DNA from 3 places in the Cupriavidus sp. 291-E7 genome. Region 3 is predicted to be linked to each of the others. Evidence: predicted binding sites of a transcription regulator. Region 3 holds the regulator's gene; each other region holds the start of a gene.
What was found. Region 3 encodes HrcA, which represses chaperone genes, less so after heat shock. Its sites were predicted from a motif close to TTAGCACTCNNNNNNNNNGAGTGCTAA; they were not measured.
Positions count from the first base shown of each region.

Region 1: the regulator HrcA is predicted to act here: its motif matches at 7,071-7,097, upstream of groES (co-chaperone GroES).
Region 2: the regulator HrcA is predicted to act here: its motif matches at 4,852-4,878, upstream of rpoH (RNA polymerase sigma factor RpoH).

Region 1 covers NZ_JBYOJV010000004.1:31,809-42,032, reverse strand. Annotated here, with positions in the region: gene AC3FLX_RS08790 (RNA polymerase sigma factor) at 1-31, opposite strand, end outside; gene AC3FLX_RS08785 (metallophosphoesterase family protein) at 208-1,134, shown strand; gene AC3FLX_RS08780 (cupredoxin domain-containing protein) at 1,139-1,492, shown strand; gene AC3FLX_RS08775 (ArsR family transcriptional regulator) at 1,658-1,942, shown strand; gene AC3FLX_RS08770 (MASE1 domain-containing protein) at 2,060-3,349, shown strand; gene AC3FLX_RS08765 (alpha/beta fold hydrolase) at 3,346-4,560, shown strand; gene AC3FLX_RS08760 (patatin-like phospholipase family protein) at 4,564-6,870, opposite strand; gene groES (co-chaperone GroES) at 7,189-7,479, shown strand; gene groL (chaperonin GroEL) at 7,570-9,213, shown strand; gene AC3FLX_RS08745 (metallophosphoesterase) at 9,385-10,173, opposite strand.
Region 2 covers NZ_JBYOJV010000005.1:305,815-316,038, forward strand. Annotated here, with positions in the region: gene AC3FLX_RS11860 (SURF1 family protein) at 1-283, shown strand, start outside; gene AC3FLX_RS11865 (SCO family protein) at 320-976, shown strand; gene AC3FLX_RS11870 (COX15/CtaA family protein) at 1,033-2,136, shown strand; gene cyoE (heme o synthase) at 2,145-3,071, shown strand; gene AC3FLX_RS11880 (SCO family protein) at 3,166-3,780, shown strand; gene rpoH (RNA polymerase sigma factor RpoH) at 3,847-4,782, opposite strand; gene AC3FLX_RS11890 (pirin family protein) at 5,137-6,009, shown strand; gene ybiB (DNA-binding protein YbiB) at 6,018-7,007, opposite strand; gene AC3FLX_RS11900 (ABC transporter ATP-binding protein) at 7,071-7,874, opposite strand; gene ntrB (nitrate ABC transporter permease) at 7,888-8,796, opposite strand; gene AC3FLX_RS11910 (CmpA/NrtA family ABC transporter substrate-binding protein) at 8,838-10,148, opposite strand.
Region 3 covers NZ_JBYOJV010000013.1:152,086-162,309, forward strand. Annotated here, with positions in the region: gene AC3FLX_RS22470 (hypothetical protein) at 6-284, shown strand; gene AC3FLX_RS22475 (RNA-binding S4 domain-containing protein) at 354-749, opposite strand; gene hemH (ferrochelatase) at 791-1,906, opposite strand; gene hrcA (heat-inducible transcriptional repressor HrcA) at 2,024-3,076, opposite strand; gene AC3FLX_RS22490 (NAD kinase) at 3,195-4,112, shown strand; gene recN (DNA repair protein RecN) at 4,152-5,897, shown strand; gene AC3FLX_RS22500 (hypothetical protein) at 5,935-6,393, shown strand; gene mprA (MprA protease, GlyGly-CTERM protein-sorting domain-containing form) at 6,491-8,131, shown strand; gene rrtA (rhombosortase) at 8,164-8,730, opposite strand; gene glnE (bifunctional [glutamate--ammonia ligase]-adenylyl-L-tyrosine phosphorylase/[glutamate--ammonia-ligase] adenylyltransferase) at 8,788-10,224, opposite strand, start outside.

The sequences.
Region 1 (10,224 bases), on a different contig from region 3:
CGAATCGGCGGCGCATATTGGCGGCGTCCAAGTCAGTCCTCGAGGGGCGGATCGGCAGGGCACTGCATCATGGGGCGTCTCCCTTGTATTACCGGCGCTGCGCCGATTCTATTCCCGCAGGATTCAATCCGCCAATGGTGTTCTCCCTCCCCCACACGCGGAAGGTGGGGCGCCGTCCATCGGGAATAAATCCGGTGCGGCGCCGGTATGACAGACACCATCCAACCAATGGAGACGGTCATGAATGGAAACTGGAGCCGGCGCGACATCCTGCGCCTAGCGGGCGCGGCCGGCGGCGCCGTATGCGCTTCGGCATTGCCCGGCTGGGCGGCCACCCGCGACGAGGATTTCGTCTTCGTCCAACTGTCCGATGCGCATTGGGGCTTTGAAGGGCCACCCAATCCCGATGCGCGCGGTACCTTGCCCAAGGCAGTGGCGGCGGTCAACGCATTGCCACAGCCGCCGGATTTCGTGATGTTCACGGGCGACCTGACGCATACCACCGACGACCCGGCGGAGCGCCGCCGCCGCATGCGCGAGTTCCGCGACATCATCGCGCCGCTGCGGGCCGGCGCCGTCCACCTGATGCCCGGCGAACACGATGCGAGCCTGGACAACGGCGCCGCTTATCAGGAGTTGTTCGGCCCCACGCACTACACGTTCGACCACAAGGGCCTGCATGCGATCGTGCTCGACAACGTGTCCGACCCCGGCGGACAGGTGGGCGACGCGCAGCTCGCATGGCTGGCCGCCGATCTTGCAAAGCAGCCGCGCGATGCACGCATCGTCGTATTCACGCACCGGCCGCTGTTCGATCTCTATCCACAATGGGACTGGGCCACGCGCGACGGTGCCAAGGTGATCGATCAGTTGATGCCGTACCGCAACGTCACCGTGTTCTACGGGCATATCCACCAGGAACACCACCGCATGACCGGCCATATCGCGCACCACGCGGCACGCTCGCTGATGTTTCCACTGCCTCCGGCCGGGTCGCAGCCGCGCCGGCTCCCCGTGCCGTGGGACGCCGCGCATCCGTATCAGGGACTGGGCTGGAGGGAGGTGAACGCGACGGCAACGCCGGGCAAGGACGCGTTCCGGCTGGCCGAGCAGCCGGTGACCGGGAGGGGATGACGCCATGCCAACCGTGAACCGGCGCAAGTTGCTGGGCCTGATACTGATCGCCGCTATGACGCCCATGCTGGGCGCCGCCGCGCCGCGCGTGATTCCGATGCGCGCGCGGCGCTTTGTCTTTATCCCCGACCGGATTTCGCTCAAGCCTGGCGAGACGGTGGTGCTGGCGATCACGGCGGAGGACGTGATCATGGGGTTTTCGGCGCCCGACTTTGCCGTGCGGGCTGACGTGCCGCCGGGCAAGGCCGTGGAGGTGCGGCTGACCGCGCCGAAGCGGCGGGGCAGCTATGCCTTCCTGTGCGACATCTTCTGCGGCTCGGGCCACGAGAGCATGGGCGGCACGATCGAGGTGGCCTAGCCGGGGCGGCCGCCGCGCCCGGCGCGCCTGACGCCGGGTGTGCAGCCGCGCCACACTCTCCCGATCCCCCGATTCGACGGGCGTATGACCGTCTTATTTGAGCGTACGATGGCGGTGCATTGAGGCATCATCGGGCTTGCGGCCAATACCTTTCAGGCGGACACCATGGAAACCCAGGAAAGCACCTTGACCCTTGCATTGCTGACGGTGCCGGCCCGCGCGGCCATCTGCCGCGCGCTGCTGGCGGCGGGCGAGGATGGCCTGCCGGCCATCGTGCTGGCCGAGGCGTCGGGCGTGACGCTGCGCCGCGCGGCCCACCACTTCCAGGAGATGGTCCAGGCCGAGGTGCTGGCGCTCGCCATCCGGGATCACCAGGTCTGCTATATCCTCAAGGCCCGTCGCGCCGTGCGCGAGGCGCTCGAATACGTCGATCGCAGCGGCCTCAACTAGCAGTGCCTTTCCGGGCGCTTTTTTGACTGCGCCGGTCAACTGGCCGGCGGGGTTCTCCGTTCATCCAGCGTGGCCCGCGTCCCTTGCGCGTCGCGCCTCGCATCAGGAATCCCAACCGTGAAACTCGCAAACCGGATCGTCACGCTGCCGCTGTGGGCGATCCTGTACTTCGTATTCGGCTACGCATCCCACAAGATCAATGGGCCGTTTGCCGCGACCGGCTATATCTGGCTGCCCGCCGGGGTGACCGTGGCCGCGTTCATGCTGGCGCCGGCGCGCCGCTGGATTGGGTTGTCCCTGGCGTTCCTGGTCGCGCAGATGCTGCTTGGCGTGGTCGAAGGACGCGATCCGTTCCGCATGCTGCTGTTCTCGCTGGACGAGATCGGCTTTGCGGCGGTGGCCGTGGCGCTGGTGCACATGATGCGGTTTTCGCTGGAGGGGCTGGCGTTTCTGCGTGGCCTGCTTGTGGCCGCCGTGGTCAGTAGCGTCGGCGGCGCGGTTTTCGGCGCGGGCTGGTTCTGGCTGTTCATGGATGTGCCGTTCTGGGCCACGGCCAAGGTGTGGGCGGCCGCGGACTTTGTGGGCGTGCTGATCGTGACGCCGGTGTTCGCGGGATGGGGCCGCTTCAGCGCTGCCCGCTCCGGCGGCCGGCGCCGCGGTGAATTCCTGGCCGGCATTGCCGCGCTGCTGGCCGTACTGGTTGCCGTGGCCGCCGTGTTCGACGGCACGCGGCTCGTGCAGCTCTCGCTCGGTGTGGCCTACGCACTGACCTATATTCCGCTGTTTTTTGTGGCAATCGTGGCGCTGCTGCTGGGTGGGCGCGGTGGATCGGTGGCGGTGGCGTTGCTGTCGGCACTGGTGTTGCTCAATACCGCGCAGGGCGATGGCCCGTTTGCAGACACGGCCGTCTATCACGGCTATTCGCTGCTGGTGGCGCAGCTCTATCTGGCGGTGGCGGCGCTGCTGACGCTGCTGATCAGCACGCTGCGCACCGCGCGTGAGCAACTGCACGAGGCGGCCGCCAGCCGGCAGAACGACGTGGAGCTGGCACTGGCGGCCAGCGGCCAGCTCGTCTACAACCTCGATCCGCACAGTGGCCGGTTGCGCTGGAGCGGCAGCGTCGAACAGGCGTTTGGCTTGCCTGAGTCCGCCTTTGCCACGCTCGACGATGTGCTGGCCAGCGTGCATCCCGACGATCGCGCCGAGGTGCGCCGCCGCTGGCTGCGCGAAAGCGACGGCGAAGTGCGCGGCGATCTGACGTTCCGCCTGCTGCTGCCGGCGGGCGCCACCACGACCGTCGTCGACATGAGCGGTCCGCTGCTTGACGGGGACGATACCGTGGCGCTGATTGCCGGTGCCTGGCGCATCGTGGCAAGCCACGATACTGAAGGACGGCGCGCGGCATGACGACCGATCGGGCCCCGCGCGTCGGGGCCTTGCTGATCCACGGCCTTGGCGGTACCCAGTACGATCTGGGGCCGATGCACAAGGTGCTGCGCCGCGGCGGCGTGGAAACGCACGCCGTCACACTGCCGGGCCACGGCGGCACGCCGGAAGACCTGCTGGCCGTGCGGGCCGAGCAGTGGATCGATACGGTCACCGAGGCGTACGACGCGCTGGTGGATCAGTACGACACGTTCCACGTGATCGGCATGTGCATGGGCGCGCTGTTGGCCGTTGCTTTGTGCGACCGGCGGCAGCATCGCAAGGGCCTGCTCGTGGCGCTGTCCGCGCCGGTCTATATCGACGGCTGGTCGACACCGCCTTACCGCTGGCTGCGGCACGTGGTGTACCACCTGCCTGTGCTGCCCACCCGCATCAAGGTGGAAGAGAACGAACCGTTCGGCATCAAGAACGACCTCGTGCGTGCCATCGTCAAGGCCAAGTTCGAACGGGGCGACAATTTCCACTATCGCTGGGTGCCGCTGACTTGCATCCGGCAGGTGGATCGGCTGCGGCGCTGGGTCATCGACGGCGCGCACCGCGTGCCATGCCCGACGCTGGTGGTTCATGCGCGCGAGGACGAGCTGACGTCGGTGCGCTCCGCCGATTTTCTGATGGCCAATGTGCCGCAGGTGCGCGGCGTCGTCGTCGAGAACAGCTATCACATGATCTGCGTCGACAACGATCGTGAGCAGGTCATGGCCAGCGTGGTCGAATTTCTCGGGCTCGATGCCTCGGCCCGCCCCATCCGCGCGCGGCGCGCGGTGGAAGCGCCGATGTCGGCCGAAGCGGTGCAGGCGCTGGTCCGCGACTATCTGGCCGCGCTGACCACCCGTCATTTCGAGGCAATCTATCCGCAGCTGGACCCCGCCATCGTCTGGCGCCATGTGGGCGACCACCCACTGGCCGGCGAGTACGGCGATCGTGACGCCGTGATCGGCCTGTTCGAGCGGCTGTCGCAACTGGCAGGCGAGTCGATCCGTATCGAAGCAGTCGGGGCGCCGCGCATCGACGGCCTGACCGTGGAGGTCGATATCGCCGTGTCCTACCTGCTCGATGGCATGCCAATGCACGGACACGGCGTCCAGACCCTGCAACTGCGCAATGGCCGCATTGCCGCCGTGGAGTACCGTTCGGCGATGTCAGTGGACAACCCGGCCGCGCTGGCCGGCTAGCGATCAGAACACGCGGCCGAGCTGGAGGTAGATGTTCCACACGCCCGCCGGCGCCGCCGCGAATCCGAAATAGAGCGGCCCGATCACGCTGTTGCCGCCAATGAACACACTGGCGCTGGACTTGTACGGGCCGCTGCCGAAATTGCGCCGTCTGAGCCAGACATCGCCCATTTCGAGGCTGGAACCAAAGACCGTGGTGCGCAGGCCCGGCAACGTGAACTCGCGCAGTTCGTTCAGATAGGTCAACCGGCCATACAACAGGTAGTTGCCCGAGAACTGGTCCGGCGCATAGGCCGACAGACGCTGGAATCCGCCCAGCGTGAAGCCCAGCCCGCCGCTGACGCTGTTGTTCGAGCGATGGTCGTTGTAGGTCATCGCTCCCTCGGCGGCCAGGTTCAGCGTGTGGCGGCCATAGCTGCCGGCCCAGAGCGCCTTGGCGTGGACGTCGTCGAAGCTGTTGTCGGTGCCGCCGAACGAGAGCTGGTTCACCGCAAAGAGGTAGTAACCCTTGCGCGGATAGAGCGGGTCGTCGAGCTGGTCGATGGTCAACTGCGCCCGAACGACCGGCTGGCGCACGCTGGCGCTGAAGCGGCCGTTGGGCATGCCGGCCAGCAGATAGTCGGAGTCGTAGCGCACCTGCTGGTAGTTCGCGCCGACGCGGAACTCGCCCAGGCGGCCGATCGGCAGGCCGAGATCGACACCCGCCAGCGCGGTGTCGACACGCACGGCCGTCAGTGGCGTGGCGTTGCGCTTGTCTCCGTTATCCGGATAGATATCGACGTGCTTGCGGCCATATTCCAGATACGGGGCAATGTAGAAGCCCAGCCGGTCGAAGATGGGCTGGCGCAATTCGGTGTGCCACTTGGCCTGGTTGCTGCCCAGCACGATGTCATTGCGCCATTCCAGCCCGCCCTGCGTCAGCCACGGATAGCGATGGCCGAGTTGCAGGTTGAACGCCCCCTTGCCGTCGAACGTCGTCGACAGGCCAAAGCCGAACAGCAGGAACTGCGGCCCCCACGATTTTTCCTGCGCGTCGACCTTGAGCACGGAGCGTCCGTCCCTGGTGATCAGCTCCTGTGTCACGCTTTCGAAATCCCCGCTGGTCGATAGCTGGTCCAGGTCATGGTTGATGGCCGCGGTGTCGTAGCGGTCGCCTTCGCGCACGCGCAGGTATTGCTGCACGTATGAAGCCGGGATGCGGCCCGACGTGTGAATCTCGATCGCATCGACGCGGCGTGGCTCCAGCGTGGCCATGCGCGTGGCACGCGAAGCCACATACTGGTCCCACGCCTCGCGCGGCAGGGCCAGCGCGGCCAGCCGGGGCGCGATGGCTTCGGCCGCGGCATAACCCTTCTGCACGCCGTCGTGGGCGTGCGAGAAATCGGTAAATGACAGCGTGCCGAGATCCGGCTCCAGCAGTACGTCGCGCGGTCCGAGCAGGGCCTTTTGCGTCGCCACGTTCTGATTGGTCAGGATCGTCACCATCTGCTGCGTGACGGCCGCCGGCGAATCGAGATTCGCGGGGTCGTCCAGCGGCGTGGCCACGTTGACGGCGATGACGATGTCGGCGCCCATGTCGCGCGCCATCTGCACGGGCAGGTTGCTGACCAGGCCGCCATCCACCAGCGTGCGCCCATTCACCTTGAATGGCGCGTACAGGCCGGGCACGGCGGCACTCGCGCGTATCGCGTGCGGCAACGAGCCGTGGTCCAGCACCACCGGTGCGCCGGTGGCCAGGTCGGTGGCGATCGTTCGAAACGGGACGGGCAGGCTGTTGAAGTCGACGTCACCGGGCCATGCCGCCGTCCAGTCCTGCAGCAGGGTCAGCAGTTTGTTGCCCTGGACCAGCCCCACCGGCAGCTTGACGCCTTCCTTGCCCAGACCCGCGGAGATGCCGATCGGATACTGGAAGCTGTCCTCGCGCAGCGTCTGCGGCAGTTGCGCGCGCTCGTTGCGGTCGAACACGATGTCGCTGAGGGTCACGCCGGACAGCCGCTTGTCCAGCTCGTCCGCGCCGATGCCGCCCGCATACAGCCCGCCGACCACGGCGCCCATGCTCGTGGCGGCGATGCAGTCCACGGGCACATGCATCCGCTCCAGCGCCTTCAGCACGCCGATATGGGCATATCCGCGCGCGCCGCCGCCCGACAGCACCAGGCCGATGCGTGGCCGTGCGGTTGCGCCGTTTGCGTGGCCGCCGTCACACGCCGCGTGGGCGTGCTGCCAGGGCAGCAGCCCGAGCAGAAACAGACCGAACAGGACAGTCCACCCCGATGGGGCGCGGTGCGGCGCATTGGCTTGGCGAAACATGGCGTGACTTCGGAAGAGGGGGCTTGCAGCGTTGTGGACGGACCCATCTGCGAACGCCGCAACGGGAGTTTTCGTGGACATTTTCGGCGGGAAGTGCCCAAAAGTGGCGAATCGGCAGGCCAGAAACCGGTATTTCATCGCTCTACGGGAAAACCCCCATTCAGGTCTCGTCTTGAAATCGAAATACCCCGTCCCTATAATTAGCACTCGCTGGGGGAGAGTGCTAACAGTCCTTCCCCGCGGTACCCAACCCTGATGGCCGTTGCAGACAACGGCCATTTGTGAATTGAAACTCACTTTTTGTATTTAGGAGTCCGTATGAACCTGCGTCCTCTGCACGACCGTGTGATCGTGAAGCGTCTGGACAATGAAACCAAGACCGCGTCCGGCATCGTGATTCCCGACAATGCAGCCGAGAAGCCGGATCAAGGCGAAGTGCTCGCCATTGGCCCGGGTAAGAAGGATGACAAGGGCAACAACATCGCCCTCGACGTGAAGGTGGGTGACCGCGTGCTGTTCGGCAAGTATGCCGGCCAGGGCGTGAAGGTGGATGGCCAGGAACTGCTGGTCATGCGCGAAGAAGACATCATGGCCGTCGTCAACAAGTAATCGACGCCTGTCTCACCAGACAAAACCCCAGATTCCAGAACGTCCCGCCATGTGCGCGGGGCGTTCGATCCAGATTCGGAGATTCAAGACATGGCAGCAAAAGACGTAGTGTTCGGCGACGCCGCACGTGCCAAGATGGTTGAAGGCGTGAACATTCTCGCCAACGCAGTGAAGGTGACCCTGGGCCCGAAGGGTCGCAACGTGGTGCTGGAGCGCAGCTTCGGCGGCCCGACCGTGACCAAGGACGGCGTGTCCGTGGCCAAGGAAATCGAACTGAAGGACAAGCTGCAGAACATGGGCGCCCAGATGGTCAAGGAAGTGGCTTCCAAGACCAGCGACAACGCCGGTGACGGTACCACCACCGCTACCGTGCTGGCCCAGTCGATCGTCCGCGAAGGCATGAAGTTCGTGGCCGCCGGCATGAACCCGATGGATCTGAAGCGCGGCATCGACAAGGCTGTTGCCTCGGCCGTGGAAGAGCTGAAGAAGCTGAGCAAGCCGACCACGACCAGCAAGGAAATCGCCCAGGTTGGCGCCATCTCGGCCAACAGCGACGCCTCGATTGGTGAGCGCATCGCCGAAGCGATGGACAAGGTCGGCAAGGAAGGCGTGATCACCGTGGAAGACGGCAAGTCGCTGGCCGACGAGCTGGAAGTCGTGGAAGGCATGCAGTTCGACCGCGGCTACCTGTCGCCGTACTTCATCAACAACCCGGAAAAGCAGGTTGTTCAACTGGACAGCCCGTTCGTCCTGCTGTTCGACAAGAAGGTTTCGAACATCCGTGACCTGCTGCCGGTGCTGGAGCAAGTGGCCAAGGCTGGCCGCCCGCTGCTGATCATCGCTGAAGACGTGGAAGGCGAAGCCCTGGCCACGCTGGTGGTGAACAACATCCGTGGCATCCTGAAGACCGCCGCCGTGAAGGCTCCGGGCTTTGGCGACCGCCGCAAGGCCATGCTGGAAGACATCGCCATCCTGACCGGCGGTACCGTGATCGCCGAAGAAATCGGCCTGACGCTGGAAAAGGCTACGCTGCAGGACCTGGGCCAAGCCAAGCGCATCGAGATCGGCAAGGAAAACACCATCATCATCGACGGCGCCGGCGACGCATCGGCGATCGAAGGCCGCGTGAAGCAAATCCGCGCCCAGATCGAAGAAGCGACCTCGGACTACGACCGTGAGAAGCTGCAAGAGCGCGTGGCCAAGCTGGCCGGCGGTGTTGCCGTGATCAAGGTTGGCGCCGCCACCGAAGTCGAAATGAAGGAAAAGAAGGCCCGCGTGGAAGACGCCCTGCACGCCACCCGCGCTGCTGTGGAAGAAGGTATCGTCCCCGGCGGTGGTGTGGCCCTGCTGCGTGCCCGCGCTGCGATCGCTGCTCTGCAAGGCGACAACGCCGACCAGAACGCCGGTATCAAGATCGTGCTGCGCGCGATGGAAGAGCCGCTGCGCCAGATCGTGCTGAACGCTGGTGAAGAAGCCTCGGTCGTGGTTGCCAAGGTCATCGAAGGCAAGGGTAACTACGGTTACAACGCTGCTTCGGGCGAGTACGGCGACCTGGTCGAAATGGGCGTGCTGGATCCGACGAAGGTGACCCGCACCGCGCTGCAGAACGCCGCTTCGGTGGCTTCGCTGATGCTGACGACCGACTGCGCCGTGGCCGAAACGCCGAAGGAAGAGTCGGCTCCGGCAATGCCGGGCGGCATGGGCGGCATGGGCGGCATGGACGGCATGATGTAAATCACGCCGGACTGCTGAGCCAATCAGCCTGTCTGAAAAAACCCCCGAGGGTGCGAACCCTCGGGGGTTTTTGTTTTGTGGCGCGGTGAGGTGCGGTGAGGTGCGGTGTGGCTAGGTGCGGCGCGATGTGGCGTAGCGCGAGGTACCTCGCGCAGGGCGCCGGGCTACGCGTTATACCTCGACGACCTTCCCCCAGTCGAACACCGGATTCTCCGGCGCGCCGGTGCGCCGCGAGATATATCCGCGCGGGTTGCAGACCACACGCGTATCGTCGATCCAATAGTCGAAGCTCGTGTGGGTATGGCCGTGAATCCACAGATCGGCCTGGGCCACCAGGTCGGGCCGCCGTGAAATGAAGCCGGCGGACACGATGTCATGCGCATAGCGCGCATCGAGACTGCCGAGGTCGGGGCCGTGATGGGTGACTACCACGGTCTTGCCGTCGAACGGCCGGGCCAGTGCGTCGGCCAGCCATGCGGTGGCGGCGCGATGGCGCGCAAGCGCATCGGCCGGCGTGAACATGCGGGGTTGGCCGTCATCGCCAGCGGTGTTGATCAGCCGATGGTCAAACATGACCTTGCTGCAGGCCGTCATGGCTTCGTCGATGCGGTTTTCGCCGTACAGCGCGTAGTCCGTCCACCATGTGGTGCCGATCACGCGCACGGGCCCGCCATCGGCGCCCGCGAACTCGGCAATCGAGCCGTTGAGCAGGGTTACGTTGCCCGATTCGGCTGCGCCTTCGTCCATCAGGTGGTCTACCGTATCGAACGTGCTTTCGTAGTATTCGTGATTGCCAGGCACGTAGAGCACGGGCCCGCCGAATACGCGTGCCGCCCAGTCGATGCCGTCGCGGCCGTTGGCGATGTCTCCGGCCAGGATCGTGAGGTCCGCGCCGCAGGCGGGGACGGCCTCGGGCATGTTGTGTTCGATGTGCAGATCGCTCAGGATGCGGATCTTCATGCTGAGGGCTCCCGGATGACCGTGCGGACGGGCTGAGAAATGGGGATGGGT
Region 2 (10,224 bases), on a different contig from region 3:
CGTGTACAGCCTGGGCCAGGACCCTTCGGCCGAGGCCGGCCGCAAGATACGTCAGAATATCGACCTTGCCGCGTTTGCCGGTGAGATTGGTACGCCACTGTTGCCGCTAGTGGTGGAGCAGTCGACCGACAATGGCGATGGCTTGGCGCGTGACTGGGCGCCCGCCGATCTTGGCGCCGACCGCCACTTTGGCTATGCCGCGCAGTGGTTCGGCCTGGCCGCGCTGGCGGCTGTCCTGGTGGTGGTGCTGGGATGGCGCCGCGCCCGGCGCGAAGCCGCCTGATGTGGTTTCAGGCAGTGGCAACCGAATAATCGAACGATGAACGCACAGACTCCTTCCATGCCGCAGCAAGACCCTTCGGCCACGCCCGACCCCCGCATCGACGCGCGCACGCGCCGCGGCCGCCTGCAGATGTTGATGCTGCTGCTGGTGTGCGCGTCGCCGGTGCTGTTTTCCTATTTCACGTACTACGTGATCAAGCCCACCGGCGGTTCGACGAACTACGGCGCGCTGGTGGACCCACAGCGCCCGATGCCTGCGGTGCAACTGGTGGACGAGCGCGGCGAGGCGGTGCCGCTGACGGCCATGCGCGGCAAATGGCTGATGCTGATGACCGATCCTTCCGCCTGCGACGAAGCCTGCGCGCGGAAGCTGTTCACGATGCGGCAGATTCGCGCGGGCCAGGGCGAGGGCCGCGAACGGATCGTGCCGGTCTGGCTGATCCAGGACACAGGCAAGGTGGACGACCGGCTCGTTGACGCCTACAACGAACCCTATGCTGGTGTGCGCTTCCTGCGCATGGATCGCGCGGCCATCGCGGAATGGCTGCCGGCCGGGCAGGACGCGCGCGTCGAGGACACGATCTTTCTGGTCGATCCACTCGGCAACCTGATGATGCGCTGGCCGAAAGACCCCGACCCGAAGAAGGTGAGCAGCGATCTCAAGAAGCTGCTCAAGTATTCGCGCATCGGCTGAAGCTGAAGCTGACCCGCCGACCGATTGAAACCTTTTGAATTCCTGGCTGTACCGAAATGCTGCTCCAGCTCGCCATCATCGGCATCCTGATCGCCCTGCTGCCACTGTCCTATGTGATGGTGCGCGGCAGCCGTGACAAATACCGCAAGCTCGTGTGGATTACGGCGTTCCTGACGCTCGACCTGATCATGTTCGGCAGTTTCACGCGCCTGACCGATTCCGGCCTGGGCTGCCCGGACTGGCCCGGCTGCTATGGCCATTCGAACCCGCACGCCGCCCTGGAGCCGATCCGCGCCGCCGAAACCGCGCTGCCGAGTGGCCCGGTGACACTGGTCAAGGCGTGGATCGAGATGATCCATCGCTATTTTGCGATGGCGGTGGGCGTGCTGATCATTTCGCTGATGGTGCTGGCCTGGGTCAAGCGGCGGGAACTGAAGCAGTCGCCGTGGTTTGCCACGGGCGTGTTCGTGCTGGTGTGCGTGCAAGGCGCGTTCGGCATGCTCACGGTGACGATGAAGCTGCAGCCGATCATCGTAGTCACGCACCTGCTGCTGGCCATGCTGTTGCTGGCTTCGCTGATCTGGCTTGGCTCGCGCAACGACATGCCGCACGCCGTGGCGCCCCAGGCGGCGTCGCTGCGCTGGGCGGGCCTGATTGGCATCGCGCTGCTGGTGATCCAGATATTCCTTGGCGGCTGGGTGAGCACCAACTATGCGGTGCTGGCCTGTACCGATTTCCCGCTGTGCAATGGCCAGGTGGTGCCCGAGATGGACTTCCGCCACGGTTTCACGCTGTGGCGCCAGCTTGGTATGACGGCCGATGGCGACTACATTCCGCATGCCGCGCTGGTGGCCATCCACTGGGTGCACCGCGGGTTCGCTTTCGTGGTGCTTGGCTACCTGCTCTGGTTCGGCCTGCGCGCCCGCAAGCTGGAAGGGTTGTCGCGTCACGGCAAGTGGCTGCTGGCCGTGCTGGCGCTACAACTCGCCACGGGCATGTCCAACATCGTGTTCGACTGGCCGCTGGTGGCGGCGGTAGCACATAACGGCGGAGCAGCCCTGTTGCTGATGCTGTTGCTCCGTCTCAACTACAATATTGGCCTCGCGACCCGCTCCGCCGGCGCCGCCGCCCAACCCGCGATTGCGGCGCGCGCCACATGAAGGACAAGATGCCCCCCGTGGTTACCGCTACTCACCCCCATTCCTCCGTGGGCCGATTACGTCATCTGGCCCGACAATATGCCGCACTGACCAAGCCGCGCGTGACGCAGCTGGCGGTGTTCTGCTCCGTCATCGGCATGTTCCTGGCCACGCCGGGCATGGTGCCCTGGTCGGTCCTGATCGGCGGCGCCGCCGGTATCTGGCTGCTGGCCGGCGCGGCCTTTGCCATCAATTGCCTGGTGGAACAAAAGATCGATGCGCTGATGCGTCGCACGGCCTGGCGCCCATCGGCCACGGGCGAGATCACCACCACGCAGACGCTGATCTTCTCGGCCATCCTGGGCGGCAGCGGCATGTGGCTGCTGCACGTGTTCGCCAATGACCTGACGATGTGGCTGACGTTTGCGACGTTCCTGGGCTACGCGGTGGTCTACACGATCCTGCTGAAGCCGGCCACGCCGCAGAACATCGTGATCGGCGGCCTGTCCGGCGCCATGCCTCCCGCGCTGGGCTGGGCGGCCGTGGCCGGCACGGTGCCGGCCGAGGCCTGGTTCCTGGTGCTGATCATCTTCACGTGGACGCCGCCGCACTTCTGGGCCCTGGCGCTCTATCGCCGCGCCGACTACGCCAAGTCCGGCCTGCCGATGCTGCCGATCACGCACGGCGAGCGCTACACGCTGCTGCACATCCTGCTGTACACGCTGGTGATGATCGCGGCGACGCTGCTGCCGTTCGTCTATGGCATGAGCGGCTACATCTATCTGGCCGCGGCGCTTGGCCTGGGCCTGGTGTTCCTGGGTTACGCCTGGAAGCTGTTCCGCAATTACTCGGACCAACTGGCCCAGCGCACCTTCCGCTATTCGATCCTGTATCTGTCGCTGCTGTTCGCGGCGCTGCTGGTGGATCACTACTTCAAGTTCGTGCCGCAGGTCTGATGCACCTGCCTGCGGCATCTTGCCGCGCCCGCGAGCCATCGTCGATGTGATCGGCGATACTTTCGGGCGTACCCCGTTCCCTTCGTTTCGACGCATGCCGAATTCCGCCCAAGGCTTTCTAGCCACGTTCCGCCGCTTCTGCCTGCTGGTTCTCTGTGTCACGCTCCTGGCCGCCTGCGGTCAGCCGAAGCCTTCGTTCAAGAACGTCGATATTTCGGGCGCCAGTGATTTCGGCAAGGACTTCGCCCTTCAGGACCCCACGGGCAAAACCCGCACGCTGGGTGACTTCAAAGGCAAGGTGGTCCTGATGTTCTTCGGCTACACCCATTGCCCGGACGTCTGCCCAACCACGATGGTCGAGCTCAAGCAGGTGATGGACCAGATGGGGCCGGATGCCGACAAGGTGCAGGTCCTGTTTGTCACCGTGGACCCGGACCGCGACACGGCGGCGCTGATGGCGCAATATGTGCCGGCCTTCGATGCCCGCTTCCTGGGCCTGCGCCCGGCTGACGAGGCGGCACTCAAGAAGGTCACCAAGGACTTCAAGGTGTACTACGCCAAGGTCCCCGGTTCGTCGCCGAACAACTACACGATGGATCACTCGGCAGGCAGCTACGTATTTGACCAGAGCGGCCAGCTGCGCCTGTTCATCCGTCACGGCCAGGGTCCGGAGCCGATCGCTCACGACCTGAAGGCGCTGATGTCCTGACGCGGGGCGCGCAGGAAACAAAAAGGCCGGTCAATCGACCGGCCTTTTGCTTTGGCGGGGTGTGGATCAGGCGAATGCCGCCAGCGCACCCTTCATCTTCTTCATGGCCGCGGCCTCGATCTGCCGGATCCGCTCGGCGGACACGCCGAATTCGTCAGCCAGCTCGTGCAGCGTGGACCCGCCCGAACCGTCGTCGTTGACGTCCAGCCAGCGCGCCTCGATGATGCGGCGGCTGCGCGGATCGAGCTTGCCCAGCGCTTCTTCCAGGCCCTCGACCTGCAGGCGGTCGTGGCGCTTGGCTTCGATCACCTTGGTCGGCTCGTTATGGTTGTCCGCCAGGTAGGCGATGGGGGCGAATTCCTCTTCGCCGTCGTCGACCTGGCCTTCCAGCGCCATGTCACCGCCCGCCATGCGGGTTTCCATCTCCATCACCTCTTCGGGCTTCACGTTGAGCTCGCGCGCAACGGCTTCCACCTGCTCGGGGGTGAAGGTATGCAGACCCTGCTTGTGGCTGCGCAGGTTGAAGAACAGCTTGCGCTGCGCCTTGGTCGTGGCGACCTTGACCATGCGCCAGTTCTTCAGCACATATTCGTGGATCTCGGCTTTGATCCAGTGCATCGCGTACGACACCAGGCGCACGCCTTGTTCCGGGTCGAAGCGCTTCACGGCCTTCATCAGGCCGATATTGCCCTCCTGGATCAGGTCGGCGTGCGGCAGGCCGTAGCCCAGATACTGGCGGGCGATCGACACCACGAGACGCAGGTGAGACATCACCAGGCGACGCGCGGCATCGACGGATTCGTGATCGCGCAAATCGCGTGCGAGACTCAGCTCTTCCTCGGGGGTGAGCATCGGGACACGATGCACCGCCTGGATGTAGCTTTCCAGATTGCCCAGCGTGCCCGGGAAAGTCAGCGCCAGGCTGTTCGCGGTAGCGTTCTGGGGCGCCGTTGGCAGACGGCGAGAAACTTGGGTTTGATCGGCAGACAGAACTGCGTTCACTATGACTCCTTTCGCATCCGGCGGTGGGTTGCCGGTGTGTCCCGGAAGGACACCGCATTGCAACGCATATTAGCACTCGAACCGGACGAGTGCTAAGTTAGAGAACTTATGGGGTTGATAGTTCAGCCCGATTGCATCCTCTTTTGTAATAGCCATCGATTCGGATCTCTGGCCGGCCGAATCCAGCACCGGCAAGGCCTTGCGGGCAGTCGCCCATCTGGCAAGAAGATTAGAGAGAAGGATGGTCAATCGGTTTCCGACCAATTCACTGTAATTTCGGGATGGTGAATTGCGGGATTCGCTACACTGAAGTTGTTTTCCAGCCGCATTGCACCATTCCTCGGAGACGTTTCCATGTCTGCTATCGAACACTTGCTGAAGCCCCATGTGCGGGACCTCGGCGAGTTCACCGTACGCCGCCTGCTGCCGGCCGCCACGACCCAGACCGTCGGCCCGTTCATCTTTTTCGACCATATGGGTCCGGTGGTAATGGCGCCGGGACAAGGCATGGATGTGCGCCCGCATCCGCATATCGGCCTGGCTACCGTGACCTATCTCTTCGAAGGCGCGATCATGCATCGGGACAGCCTCGGGAGCGAACAGGTCATCCGGCCCGGCGATGTGAACTGGATGACGGCTGGCACCGGCATCGTCCACTCCGAGCGCACGCCCGACGATCTGCGCGAGGCAGGGCCCCGTGTTCACGGCATCCAGACCTGGGTGGCGCTGCCCAAGGCGCATGAGAACGATCCGCCATCCTTCCACCATCACCCGGGCGCCACGCTGCCCAAGCTGGAGCTGCCGGGCGTGCGGATGACGGTGATTGCCGGCGACGCCTTTGGCGCCGAGTCCCCGGTTCGTGTGTATAGCCGGACGCTCTACGTCGCCATCGAGATGGACGCCGGCAGCAGCCTCGTGATTCCGGCCGATCATGTTCAGCGCGGCATCTACCCGGTGGACGGCAATCTGGAAATGGATGGGGAAACGCTGCCGGCCGAGCATCTGGTGGTGCTGACGCCCGGCGAGCCGGTCACCATCACGGCGACGATGCCGTCGCGCGTGATGCTGCTCGGCGGCGACCCTACTGACGGACGCCGGTTCATCTTCTGGAACTTCGTGGCCAGCAGCAAGGAGGCCATCGAGGAAGCCAGCCAGCGCTGGCAGGACGACAAATTCCCTCACGTGCCCGGCGAAACCGAGCGGAGTCCGCTGCCGGTGCGGCGTTAAGCCGCAGCTCAGAGCGGGCTGGCCCAGGCCACGCGAGTGGCTTGTTGCAGACACTCCTTGATCGTGGCGATCTGGGTCGCGATGGGCGCGGGTACGGCTTCCGTGCCATCGAGCACCTTCCGGATCCAGGCCGCCGTCTCGGCCACATCGGTGCCGGCAGGCAACGCCGGAACCTCGGCGATCGATCCGCCCACCGGGTCCACCATCGTGCGCTGGTGGCCGTCGTGCAGCCAGTCGATGCGCGTGCTGCGGCGCGCGTCCGCGACGACTTCGCCTTCCGTGCCGCGTCCAAGCAGCACGTTGGCCGGCTCATGCGAGAAGTAATCGGTCAGCGTTTCCCGATATTCGGGGTGCGTGTAGCTGTACAGGCGCAACGCCTCGGCGGGCGTATGGCCGCCCACCGGCTGAAGCATCTTCACGATCGTGTGTGAGGAGTTGCGCAGGCCGATGATCGACCGCTTCTCGAGCAACGCGGACAGCGCGGGCGACAGCACGTCCACGGGCAGCACGGCCAGCGGGTTCGATGCCGCGCGCAGCTGGTCCTGCGCCGCCTGCGTGGTATCGCACAGCGGCACGCCCAGCGCCTCGAACAGGGCGATGCTGGTGACCCGGCCCTGGAATCCGCGTACGCCATGCACCAGCGTCGGCACGCCGTCGCGCGCCAGCAGCATCGCCAGCAGCGGCACCAGGTTGGGTTGCTTGCGCGCGCCGTTGTAGCTGGGGATCACCACCACGGGCTTGTCGGGCGGCGCGGCCAGCGGCTGGCAATGCAGGTGCGCGGCTTCGAGCATCCCCGCCAGTTCGTGCGGGGCTTCACCCTTGATGCGGTACGCCATCAGCACGGCGCCCAGTTCGATATCGGAAACGCGGCCGGCCAGCATGGCGTCGAACAACGCCTGCGCGTCCTCGCGCGGCAACGCACGGGCGCCGTTGACGCCGCGCCCGATTTCCTTGATGTACTTTGCCGCCGAAAAAGGCGAATCTGCTGCAGTGGTCATGGTGACTGCCGGAATCGTGGGGTTGGGGTTCATGATAGCCCCACGATTCCGTCGGCGAAAGGCTCAGGCAGCCTCTTGCAGCGCCGGGTTGCGCTGCTTGCGGTACAGGAAGTCCAGCACCGCGGTGCGGCACGCATGGTAGGTCTTGTCGTCCGCCAGCGCCACGCGGTCGCGCGGGCGCGCGATGCCGACGCTCAGGATCTCGCCGATCGTGGCCGCGGGGCCGTTGGTCATCATGACGATGCGGTCGGCCAACAGCACGGCTTCGTCCACGTCATGCGTGACCATGACCACGGTGCTCTTCGTACGGGCGACGATCTTGATGAGTTCGTCCTGAAGGTGCGCGCGAGTCAGTGCATCGAGCGCGCCGAACGGTTCATCCATCAGCAGCACCTTCGGCTGCATCGCCAGCGCCCGGGCGATACCCACGCGCTGTTTCATCCCGCCCGATATCTCGTGCGGATACTTGGACTCGGCATGCGTCAGACCCACCAGTGCCAGGGTGTCATGCGTGCGGGCCTTCAACTGTGCCTTGCTTTCCGCCGCACCGAACACGCGCTCCACGCCCAGGTGGACGTTCTCGAAGCACGTGAGCCAGGGCAGCAGCGAGTGGTTTTGAAACACCACGGCACGCTCCGGCCCGGGTCCGGCAATCTCGCGCCCCGCGCAGATCAGGGCGCCGGCGGTGGGCATGGTCAGGCCGGCGATCAGGTTCAGCAGCGTGGACTTGCCGCAGCCCGAATGCCCGATCAGCGTGATGAACTCTCCTTCGGCAATCGACAGGTTGATGTCGCGCAGCGCCACGAACGGCCCCTTGCGCGTCTTGAACGTCTGGCCGACGTTTTCGATGCTGACGAACTTTTCCATCCTGGGACTCCGTTCAGGTATTGCCGTAGCTGAAGCGGCGCGCCAGGGCCAGCAGCAGGTGCTCCAGCACCAGGCCCACCACGCCGATGATGAAAATGGCGATGACGATGTGTTCGACCTTGAGGTTGTTCCACTCGTCCCACAGCCAGAAACCGATGCCGGTGCCGCCCGTCAGCATCTCGGCGGCCACGATCACCAGCCACGCGGTGCCGATGGAAAGCCGCACACCGGTCAGCATGTACGGCAGCACCGCCGGGAACAGCACGCTGCGGAAGATCTTCCATTCGGACAGATCGAGCACGCGCGCCACGTTGAGGTAGTCCTGCGGCACCCGTGTCACGCCCACGGCGGTGTTGATGATCATCGGCCAGATCGAGCAGATGAAGATGGCCCAGATGGCAGCCGGGTTGGCGGCCTTGAACAGCAGCAGGCCGATGGGCAGCCAGGCCAGCGGCGACACCGGCCGCAGCAGGCTGATCACCGGCGCGGCCATCGCGTTCAGGAACGCGAAGCGCCCGAGCAGAAAGCCCGCCGGAATGCCGATCACCGCCGCCAGGCCGAAGCCGGCCGCCACGCGCGCCAGCGATGCCAGCACGTTCCAGCCGATACCCTGATCGTTCGGACCATTGCGATAGAACGGATCGGAAAACAGCGGCACGGCGGCATTCCATGTGACACCTGGCGTGGGCAGCGCGGGAATCAGCGTGGCGATGCCGTGCCAGACCAGCAGGAACAGCACGAAGCCGGCCAGTGGCGGCACGCATTTGTGAACGATGGCGGCAATGGCCTCACGCCGTGCCGCCTGCTGTGCCTGGGCGGCAATCTCCCGCGCGCGGCGGCGCGTATGTTCCTTGGCTTCGGAATCGATGGCATCTGCATCCACGGCAGCACCTTTCGGAGAAGTTGGGGCGATGGCATTCACGGCAAGCTCCTTTCGGAAGAGCGATGAGACGGGCTATGGGGTCAGAGGGCGTTCGCCTTGATCTTGAAGCCGTCGGCGTAGGCCTTCGGGTCCTTGGTGGCATCCCAGGTCACGCCATCGATCAGCTTCGCGGTACGGAAGTCGCTCTTGGGCAGCGGCACCTGCGCGGCGGCGGCCGCCTGCTTGAACACGTCGATGCGGTTCACCTGCTTGGCCACGGCCAGGTAGTCGGGATGGTCCTTCAGCAGGCCCCAGCGCTTCTGCTGCGTCAGGAACCACATGCCGTCCGACAGGAACGGGTAGTTGGCCAGGCCGTCCTGGTAGAACTTCATCGAATCGGGGTCGTCCCAGGTCTTGCCCAGGCCGTTGGTATAGCGGCCCAGCATGCGATCCAGGATGATGTCCATGTCGGTGTTGACGTAGGACTTGGCCGCGATGGTCTCGGCGGTCTTGCGGCGGTTCGACGCCGATGCGTCGATGAACTTCGACGCTTCCAGGATGGCCGCCACCATCGCGCGCGCCGTGTTCGGATTCTTCTGGACGAACTCGGACGTCGTGCCGAGTACCTTCTCGGGGTGATCCTTCCAGATGGCTTGAGTGGTTTCGGCCGTGAAGCCGATCTTGTCGGCGATGGCACGCGCGCCCCACGGTTCGCCGACGCAGAAGCCGTCCATGTTGCCCACGCGCATGTTGGCCACCATCTGCGGTGGCGGCACGGTGATCGCCTTGGCGTCCTGCATCGGATTGATGCCGTTGGCGGCCAGCCAGTAGTAGAGCCACATCGCGTGCGTGCCGGTGGGGAAGGTCTGGGCGAACACGTACTCGCGCTTTTCCCGCGTCATCAGCGCCTTCAGGCTGGCGCCGTCCTTGACGCCCTTTTCCGCCAGCTTCTGCGACAGCGTGATGGCCTGGCCGTTGTGGTTCAGATTCATCAGCACGGCCATGTCCTTCTTCGGCCCGCCGATGCCGAGCTGCACGCCATAGACCAGGCCGTAGAGCACGTGCGCGGCATCGAGTTCGCCATTGACGAGTTTGTCGCGCACGGCGGCCCACGACGCTTCCTTGCTCGGCGTGATCTTGATGCCGTACTTCTTGTCCAGGCCCAGCGTCGATGCCATGACGACCGACGCGCAGTCGGTCAGCGGAATGAAGCCGATCTTGACCTCGGTCTTTTCGGGGGCGTCGGAGCCGGCGGCCCAGGCACCGCTGCGCACCAGCGGGTCCACCAGCGTCATCACGCTGGCGCCGGCAATGGTGGCCAGCGCGCGGCGGCGGCCGTGGCTGGCGGGCGCGTGGTCGGCGGCGGCGTTGTCGGCGACGTTGGGCTTGGCAATCTTGAGGCGAGAGGGCATTGCGATGGCTCCGAGAAGAAAAAAGGCGCCCTGACCGCAGCCCCGTCTTCATCAGAAGCCGGAGGTGCGGTGCAGG
Region 3 (10,224 bases):
GTTTGATGCAATCTGGTGTTTATTGCTTTGCTGCAACGCAAACACTAAGATTCAATGTAGGAAAAAATGACAAAAATAACGGGAGCAAAGAGGTGGATCATTTTGGTGCATCTTTGGGACGCTTCACCATGCACAAGCTGCCTGTCGTGACGTTATGCCTCGTTGCCGCGTTGTCGGCGATGACGACCTTCATCTGTCTCTCGGACGCGGTTGCCCCGCGCGACACGGAGTATGGCAGCGGTAAGGCCGTATTCAAGCACTACATCGTCCAATACGTCCGATAACCCCTTCTTCCCTTGACCAGCCGAGGCGCTCCGCTCCGGCTGGATTCCTGTTGTTCCTTCGCTGCCTGATCAACTTCTGAAGTCGTCGATACGGCGCCGGTCACGCTTGGTCGGCCGCCCCTGCAGCTGCGCGGCCGGTTCCGGCTGCATGCGCCGCCGGTCCGCTTCCTGCTGGCGCCGGGCCTGGCTTTCCGGCGATTCCTCGTAGGTGCTCTGGGCGATCGGGGCAGCCCCGCGCGATGCCGGCACGCCCTTGACCACCACCTCCCAGCGCTGCTGATGCGCTTCCAGCACCACCATATCGCCCGGCTTCACCTCACGCGAATTCTTGACAGGCTGGCCATTGACGGTCACCCGGCCACGCTCCACCGCATCGGCCGCGAGCGAGCGCGTCTTGAAGAACCGCGCGCACCATAGCCATTTGTCGATGCGCATCCGCGCATCCGCTTCGAAGTCCACTTGCATGCTTCAGTTCCTTCCCATCCTCGCCGCGCCCTGAGCTTTGCTCATGCCGCCGCGCCGCGCGTCTGGGCACGCGTGCGCCGCGCCTCCAACTCATGCGGATGCGGCAAATCGAGCGGCCAGCCCTGCAAATGCTGCAGCGCCATCTCTGCCAAACCCGCGATCCAGGCCTCGGAATCATTCATGCATGGAATGAAATGGAAGTCCTTGCCGCCGGCCACGCGAAATTCGCTCTGCCCTTCCATCGCGATTTCCTCCAGCGTTTCGATGCAATCGGCCGGAAAACCCGGGCAGAACACATCCACGCGGTGCGTGCCCACCTTGCCCAGTTCCACCAGCGTCGGCGCGGTATAGGGCTGCAGCCATTCGGCCTTGCCAAAGCGCGACTGGAACGTCACCTGATACTGGCCCGGCTGAAGCCCCAGCGCCTCGCCGAGCAGCCGCCCGGTCTTCAGGCATTCGCAATGGTACGGATCGCCAAGATCCAGCAGGCGCCGTGGCAGCCCGTGGAAGGACAGGATCAGCTTGTCGCCGGCCGCAAAGTCCGGCACGCCATGCTCGGCCCAATATCGCCGGACCTGCACATTCAACGCCGCGATATATGAGGGATGATCGTGAAAGTGCTTGATCAGGCGCAACTCCGGCTGATTCCGCCAGGCCGACAGCACACGGAACAGCTCGTCGAACGCCGTGGCTGTGGTCGTGCCAGAAAACTGCGGATAGAGCGGCAGCACCAGGATCTGTTCCGTGCCCTGGCGACGCAGCGCTTCCATGACCGATTCGATCGACGGATTGCCGTAGCGCATCGCGCAGGCCACGGTCACGTCGTGCCCCAGCTTGCGCATCAGCAGTTGCAGCGCATGCGCCTGGCGTTCGGTATGCACCAGCAGCGGCGACCCGGTCATATGGGCTTCGCGCAGCCAGATCGATTCGTACTTCATCGCCGACGCGCGCGAGCGGAACGGCAGGATCAGGCCGTACAGGATGGGCAGCCAGGCCAGCCGCGGAATTTCCACCACGCGCGGATCGGACAGGAATGCCTTCAGGTAGCGCCCCACCGCCTTGGGCGTGGGCGCGTCGGGTGTGCCGAGGTTGATCAGCAGGATCGCGGTGCGCGGCGGCTGGCCGTGCTGGTATGCCGGTTCAGGCGAAAACGTCATGAGGATTCCGGTTCGGATGCCGGGGCGCTGGCAATCGGGGATTCAATCGGCCAAACCATCTGGAAATGTTGGCCGGCCGGCTGGGGCGGCCAATACTGGACAGACACCGGCAGCGCATCAGGAGTTCTGGCTCAGTGCGCTCGACAGCAGTCTTGCCGTGATGTCGACAATCGGGATCACGCGCTCGTAGGCCATGCGCGTGGGGCCGATCACTCCGAGCGTCCCCACGATCTGGCCGTCCACTTCATAGGGCGCCGTAATCACGGCCATATCTTCGATCGGCACAAGCTGGCTCTCGCCGCCGATGAAGATCTGCACGCCCTGCGCGTGGCTGGACACGTCCAGCAGCTGCAGCAGGCTGGTCTTGTGCTCGAACACGTCGAACAGTCGGCGCAGCTTGTCCATGCTCGACGACAGGTCTTCCACCTCCAGCAGCCGGCGCTCGCCCGAGATCACCACCTGCTCGGTGTTGTCCTCGGCCATCGCGCTGCTGCCGGCCTCCACGGCGGCCTGCATCAGCGACGACATATCGCGCCGCAGCGCCTGCAGCTCGCCGCGCAGGTGGTCGCGCACGGCGTTGAAACTCATTCCCGCGTAGTGCGTGTTGAAGAAGTTGGCGGCCTCGATCAACTGGGCCGGCGTGTAGGCCAGCTCGGTCTGGATGATGCGGTTCTGGACGTCGCCTTCCGGGCTGACGATGATCAGCAGGATGCGCTTGTCGGACAGCCGCATGAATTCCACCTGCCGGAACGACTGGGCGCGCCGTGGCGTCATCACCACGCCGGCAAAGCGCGACAGGTTGGACAGCGTGTGCGCCGCCGCCGTGATCATCCGTTGCGGGCCCAGCTGCTGGCTCGCCATCTGGCCCTGGATCTGGTCCGTCAGGCCGGCCAGTTCGGCACTCAGCCCCGGCGGGCCTTCGAGCGGGCGGGCCGTCAGCATCGTGTCGACGAACAGCCGGTACCCGCGAGGCGTGGGAATGCGGCCAGCCGACGTATGCGGGCTGGCGATGAACCCCATTTCCTCGAGGTCGGACATCACATTGCGAATGGTGGCCGGCGACAGGTCCAGACCCGAGTACTTCGACAGGGTCCGCGAGCCCACCGGCTGTCCTTCGGCGATGTACCGCTCGATCAGGGTCTTGAGAAGCGTTTTCGAACGTTCGTCCATGATGTCGGGATTTTAATCAAATCTGGGCAGTTAGGGCGTCAAGGCCGTCATTCGCGCGTCGGCGGGGACTATCCGGGGGAAGCTGGCAATGGCCATGCCGGTATGTTCTAATCCCGCCATGTCTGCCCCCTCAAAGCCCAGCGCCCCGCGCGCGCCGTTCAAGACTGTTGCCCTGGTGGGCAGGCACTCGACCGCCGGGATCGAAGGCCCGCTCGAGGAGCTTGCGTCCTGTATATCCCGTAACGGGCAGGACGTGGTGTTCGAGCGCGAAACCGCGCAGGCCACCGGCCTGACCGGCTACCCGGTACTGACGCCCGACGAGATCGGGCGGGACGCCGACGTGGCCGTGGTGCTCGGCGGTGACGGCACGCTGCTGGGCCTGGCCCGCCAACTGGCCGGCCACGACGTTCCCGTGATCGGCGTCAACCACGGCCGGCTGGGCTTCATGACCGACATCCCGCTCGAGGACGTCACCACGACACTGCCCGAAATGCTGGCCGGCCGGTACGAAGCCGAATCGCGCATGTTGCTGGAATCAAGCGTGATCCGCGACGATGCGGTGATTTTTTCGGCGTTGGCATTCAACGACGTGGTGGTCAACCGGTCCGGCATCTCGGGCATGGTCGAACTGGCCGTCTCGGTCGATGGCCACTTCATGTACAACCAGCGTTCGGACGGCCTGATCGTGTCCACGCCCACCGGCTCCACCGCTTATGCGCTGGCCGCGGGCGGCCCGATCCTGCATCCCACGCTTTCTGGCCTGGTGCTGGTGCCGATCGCCCCGCATGCGTTGTCGAACCGGCCGATCGTGCTGCCGCACGACGCCGAGGTCACGATCGAGGTAGCCAGCGCGCGCGATGTCAGCGTCAACTTCGACATGCAGTCGCTGGCGTCGCTGCTGCCCGGCGACCGGATCGTCGTGCGCCGCTCGGCCAAGACGATCAACCTGCTGCACCCGGTGGGCTACAACTACTACGCCACGCTGCGCAAGAAGCTGCACTGGCACGAGTACCCGACCGAAGACAACCGGCTCTGAGCCATCCACTTTCCCGCCTGACGCCACCTACGGTCCAAGATGCTGCGCAGCCTGTCCATCCGCGATTTCGTCATCGTCGATACGCTCGATCTCGACTTCACAAGCGGTTTCACCGTGTTCACCGGCGAAACCGGCGCGGGCAAGTCGATCCTGATCGACGCGCTGGCACTGGTGCTGGGTGAACGCGCCGACGCCGGCGTGGTGCGCGAAGGCGCGGCACGCGCCAGCATCAGCGCCACCTTCCATACGCATGCCGCGCTGGACGCCTGGCTCGAGGAACGCGAACTGGCCGGCGACGATGACACGGTGCTGCTGCGCCGGACCGTCGATGCATCGGGCCGCAGCAAGGCCTTCATCAACGGCGCCGCGGCCACGCTGGCGCAATTGCGCGAAGTGGGCGACCAGCTCGTCGACATCCACGGTCAGCACGCGCACCAGCAGCTGCTGCGGCCCGATGCGCAGCGCCAGTTGTTCGACGCCCATGCCGGCCTGACCGAGCAGGCCGGCGCCGTGGCCGAGGCGTGGCGCGCGTGGCGTGTGTGCGTCAAGCAGCGCGAGGCGGTTGAGCACCAGTCGCGCGAGATGCAGCTCGAACGTGAACGGCTGGAATGGCAGGTCGGCGAACTGGAAAAGCTGGCCCCGCAGCCCGGCGAGTGGGAAGAGATCCAGTCCGAATACAACCGGCTGTCGCATGCCGCCGGCCTGATCGACGGCAGCCGCGCCGCGCTCGACGCGCTGTCGGAATCCGATGGCGCCGTGGCGTCGGTACTGAACGGCGTCGTGCACCGGCTGCAGCAGCTGGCCGATGTCGACCCCGCGCTGCGCGACGTGCTGGCCGCGCTGGAACCGGCGCTGGTGCAGGTCGACGAAGCCGCGCATACGCTGAACCGCTACGTCGACCGGCTCGAACTCGACCCCGAACGGCTGCAGGCCGTGGAAGAGCGCATGCAGGCACTGCACGCCACGGCGCGCAAGTACCGGCTGCCGCCGGAGCAGCTGGCCGACGAACTGCTGGCCCGCAAGCAGCAGCTGGACGACCTGCAGGCCGCGCAGGACATCAACAAGGTGCTGGCCCGCGAGGCCGCGTCCCGCGCCGCCTATCTGACGCTGGCCCAGCATCTGTCGGCCGCGCGCAAGGTCGCCGCCGACGCACTGTCCGCCGCCGTGACCGACGCCATGCAAGGGTTGTCGATGGCGGGCGGCACGTTCGCGGTGGCACTGAACCCGCTGGACGAAGGCCAGAGCCACGGCTTGGAGCAGGTGGAATTCCTGGTCGCCGGCCACGCCGGCGTCACCGCGCGTCCGCTGGCGCGCGTGGCATCGGGCGGCGAACTCGCGCGTATCAGCCTGGCGATCTCCGTGATTACCAGCGAAGCCGCGCCCACGCCGACGCTGATCTTCGACGAGGTCGATACCGGCATCGGCGGCGCCGTGGCCGAAGTGGTTGGCCGCCGGCTGCAGGAACTCGGCCGTTCGCGCCAGGTGCTGTGCGTCACGCACCTGCCGCAGGTTGCCGCGCAGGCCGGCACCCATCTGCTGGTCAGCAAGGAAAGCAAGGCCGACAAGACAGGCGCGGTCACGCGCTCGCGCATCCGCGTGCTCGACACCGAAGGCCGCGTCAATGAAACGGCGCGAATGCTCGGCGGCGCCACGGTGACTGCCACAACCATGCAACATGCCGAAGAGATGCTCGCGCAGGGCGCCCGCGCGGCCGGTCTGGCAGCCAACGCCGCGCATGCCCCTGCCGAGGGCGGCGGCAAAAAGCCGCGCCGCGCGGCAGGCTGAGCGGCGCCCACGATCACTGGAACAGGAGTTTCAACCGATGAAACATGGCAAGCTGCCATTGCCCGGCCATCCCAGGTCATACAGGATGGCTCGCCGCGCGACCGCGTCCGCGATTGCCGCGTTGGCCCTGACTGCCCTGACCGCGGTGTCGGGATGCGCGTCGGAATCAACGTCGTTCGCGCCGCCGCGCGGCAGCATTACCGATGACCGTGCCATTGGCGACATCCTCGTCAAGTTCGCGCCGCCCGAGGTGACGGCGTCCGAGGAGGCCGGCAAGCTGCTGGCCGAGGTCAAGGGACCGGTGCGCTATATGGTCAAGCGGCCGATGTCTGGCGGCGTCTGGCTGGTGACGGCCGTGACCGCGTCCGCCGACGTGACGCTGGACCAGGCCGTGGCCACGCTGCAGGCCGCGCCGCGCGTGGAGTCGGCCACGCCCGATCGTTTGCTGCGGCCGCATCGCACCATGCCGGACAGCCGCGACATGCCGAAGTCGTAACGTACGGGTCAACTGGCCGGGTCAAAAAGCCAAGCAGGTCATCGGGCAACTCATCAGCCGTAGCAGTTTGCATCACCAGAACTCCACAGGAGCACAGATGCCGCGTCTCAAGCTGAACTTTCGCCACCGGTCGGGGCTGCCAGCGCTGCTGATCGTCTTCGGATCGCTACTGGGTCTCGCCCCCGCCGCACAGGCAGACACGTCCGCCACGGCACGACAGGCGCCGGTCTACACGGGCAACTACATCGTGCGCTGGCGCGACGGCAGCCAGACCGTCGACACCAGCGCCGACACCTCGCGCATGAAGCGCGTGGAGTCGAACACCGGGCTTACGCTGTCGGTCAAGCGGCCGATGGCCAATGCCATGCAGTTGCTGACGGTGAAGGACAACCGCGGCGACGATCCGGAAGCGGTAGCCAAGCGGCTGCGCGAAGATCCGCGCGTGGCCGACGCGGTGCCAGACCGCTGGCTGCGGTTGCACGACACCGTGCCGAACGACCCCGATTTCGTGAATCAGGTCTACATGAATGCCCCGGCGACGGTGCCGGGCGGCGCCAACCTGCCGCGCGCATGGGATCGTTCGCGTGGCAGCAGCGGCATCGTGATCGCCGTGGTCGACACCGGCTACCTGCCGCACCCCGACCTGGCCGGCCGGCTCGTGGCGGGCTATGACTTCATATCGACGACCACGGTATCGGTCGACGGCGATGGCCGCGACAGCGACCCGACCGATCCGGGCGACTTCGTACCCTCCGGCTCGACATGCCCGGATGGCAGCGGCGCAAGCAACAGCACCTGGCACGGCACGCGCGTGGCGAGCGTGCTCGGTGCATCGACCAACAATGCCTCGGATATCGCCGGTGTCGACTGGAACGCGCGCATCCAGCCGGTGCGCGTATCGGGCCGCTGCGGCGCCCTGCTCTCCGATACCGTCGACGGCATGCGCTGGGCAGGCGGTCTGAACGTGCCCGGTGTGCCGAACAACCCCACCCCCGCGCGCGTGGTCAACGTCAGCCTGGGTGGCGGCACGTGCTCCAGCATCGAGCAGCAGGCCGTCAACGACCTGAACGCCGCGGGCGTAATCGTGGTGGCCGCCGCGGGTAACTCGGCCGGCGCGGTGGAAGCCCCGGCCGACTGTTCGGGTGTGATCGCGGTGACCGCCCATGCGAACGATGGCGAGAACGCGAGCTTTGCCAATGTCGGCACGCAGGTGGCCATCAGCGCGCCGGGCGGCGGCTGCGGCAACTCGAAGGTCATCGTGACCAACAATGTCGTGACCGGTTGCACGGTCAGTCAGTCGTTCATCCGCACGCTGACCAATGCCGGCATGGCCAGCCCCACCACCTACATCACTGTTGGCTCGCAAGGCACGAGCTTTGCCGCGCCGATGGTGTCAGGTGTGGTGGCGATGATGCTGGCGGTCAACCCGGCGTTGACGCCCGCACAGGCGACACTGGTACTGAAGAACACGGCGCGCCCGCATCCGGCAGGCAGCTTTTGCACGCTGAGTGCCAATACGGGCAAGTGCGGCGCCGGGCTGCTCGATGCGGACCAGGCACTGGCGGCGGCACCGAATCCGCCATCGACCGCCACGTCATCGGGCGGCAGCAGCGGTGGCGGGGGTGGCGGGGGTAGTGGTGGTGGCGGCGGCGGTGGAGCATTCTCGCCGTGGAGCGCGGCGGCGCTACTCGTGATCGGCCTGATCGGTTTCGGCACGCGGCGGAAGGCGCCGCGATAAACGCACCCGCGGCTCAGGCGCTTGCCTGTCAATCACCGCCGCCGCTGGCCCCACCACTCCTGCAGCAGCCAGCACGCCAGACCAGCCACCGCGCCTGCCGCATGGGCGCCGCGCACCACGCCGAAGCCCCAGGATGGATCGAACACGATGGCGGCCAGCCACGACTGTTCGATCCAGACCTTGCCCAGCACAATGACGCAGGTCACCACACCAATCCAGCGCGACCAGCCTTGCGCCTGCAGCAGGCGCAGCGCGGTCCATAGCACCAGGCCATGCGTCGCGCCGGACAGTCCGCCATACCAGCCGATGGCCGGCATGCGCAGCAGCGCAACCTGCACCGCCAGGCCACAAGCCAGCAGCACGATCAGCATCTCGCGGATGCGCGCCACGCGGCCAGCCAGCAATAGCAGTCCCGCAGTCGCCGCCACGTCGGCAAGATAGTGCTGCCATCCCAGGTGAACCCACATCGCGGTGATCACCCGCCACCATTGCCCGTCGATGCGCACGGCATCGCGCACATAGAGCCCGTGCGCGTGGAGCCACGGCACGAACGTGAACAGGCCCGCCAGCACCGCCACACCAGCCACCGTGGCCAGCATGGCGGGCCAGCCCGGCAACTGCCGCGTGTCCGGCGGCGCCACGACGCTCACCGCGCGTCAGCCTTCGCCAAACACGGCTCGCCAGACCGCGCGCACCGCCGTGGCCTGTTCGGCCACGCTGTCTGGCGCCACGCGCGCCTGGTCCTGGCCGTCCAGCCGCAGTTTGTGCTGGCGCGCACGGAACATCCGGTAGGCGTCGCCCACTTTCAGCGCCAGCCCCGCATCGATCAGGTTCAAGACACCGGCCATGCGCAGCAACGCGATATTGCCGGCGTTGCGTGTCAGCTCCGGATGCGCGCCGCTGTGCAGCAGCACCAGGTACTGCACCGTGAACTCGATGTCGACCATGCCGCCGCGGTCGTGCTTCAGATCGAATAGCGCAGTCGGGTTCGGATGCCCCTCGGCCACCTTCGCGCGCATCTGCACGATTTCCTCGCGCAGCGCCACGGCATCGCGCGGCTGGCGCAGAATCTCGTCGCGCAGGTCCTCGAATCGGTTGCCGATCTCCCGATCACCGGCGCAGAAGCGTGCGCGCGTGAGCGCCTGGTGCTCCCAGACCCACGCCGTGTTATCGCCCTCGCGCAACTGATAGCGGCGGAACGAATCGAAGCTCGTCACCAGCAGCCCCGCCGCGCCATTCGGGCGCAGGCGCGTGTCCACGTCGAACAGCATGCCCGCCGCCGTATGGCTGGTGAGCCAGGTGATCAGGCGGCGCGCATAGGCGGCGTAGACGTCGGGCGCGCGCTCGTGGTCGTCGTCGTAGAGAAAGATAAGGTCCAGGTCCGATGCATAGCCCAGTTCCTTGCCGCCGAGCCGGCCATACGCAATGATCGCGAAGCGCGGCGCATCGCGATGACGCGTCGACAGCTGGCGCCACACGGCCTGCATCGTGACTTCCAGCATCGCATCGGCCAGGTCGGACAGCCGGTCGGCCACCTGCTCCACGGTCAGCATCCCCTGCAGGTCCTGCAGCAGGATGCGGAAGATCTCGGCATGGTGCTCGCGGCGCAGGATATCCATCTGCGTCTCGACCTGGCCGTCGGATGCCTGCAGGCGTTCCGCCAGCCGGTCGCGGAACCCGGCCCAGTCCGGCGCGCTGGCCAGCGCGTCGCTGTCCAGCAGTTCGTCGAGCAGTTGCGGATGGCGCGTCAGGTACGTGGCGGCCCAACGGGAGGCGTGCAGCGTCTGCGCCACGCGATCCATCGCCTGCGGATACTCGGACAGCAGCGACAGGTATGACGCGCGCCGGCTGATGGCGTCGAGGAAGTCCAGAAAGCGCGCAATCGTGGCGTCGGCATCGTCCTGCTTCACCGCAAGGTCGAGCGCGCGATTCACGAGCTGGTCGAAGCGGCCACGGCTGGTTTCTGACAGCGCGCGATAACGCATCGATGTGCCGATGGCGCGCAGGCGGTCATACAGTCCCGTGCAGTCGCTGAACCCGGCCGCTTGCAACGCCTGACACGGCGACGACTCCGGATCGGTCTCGTCATCGTC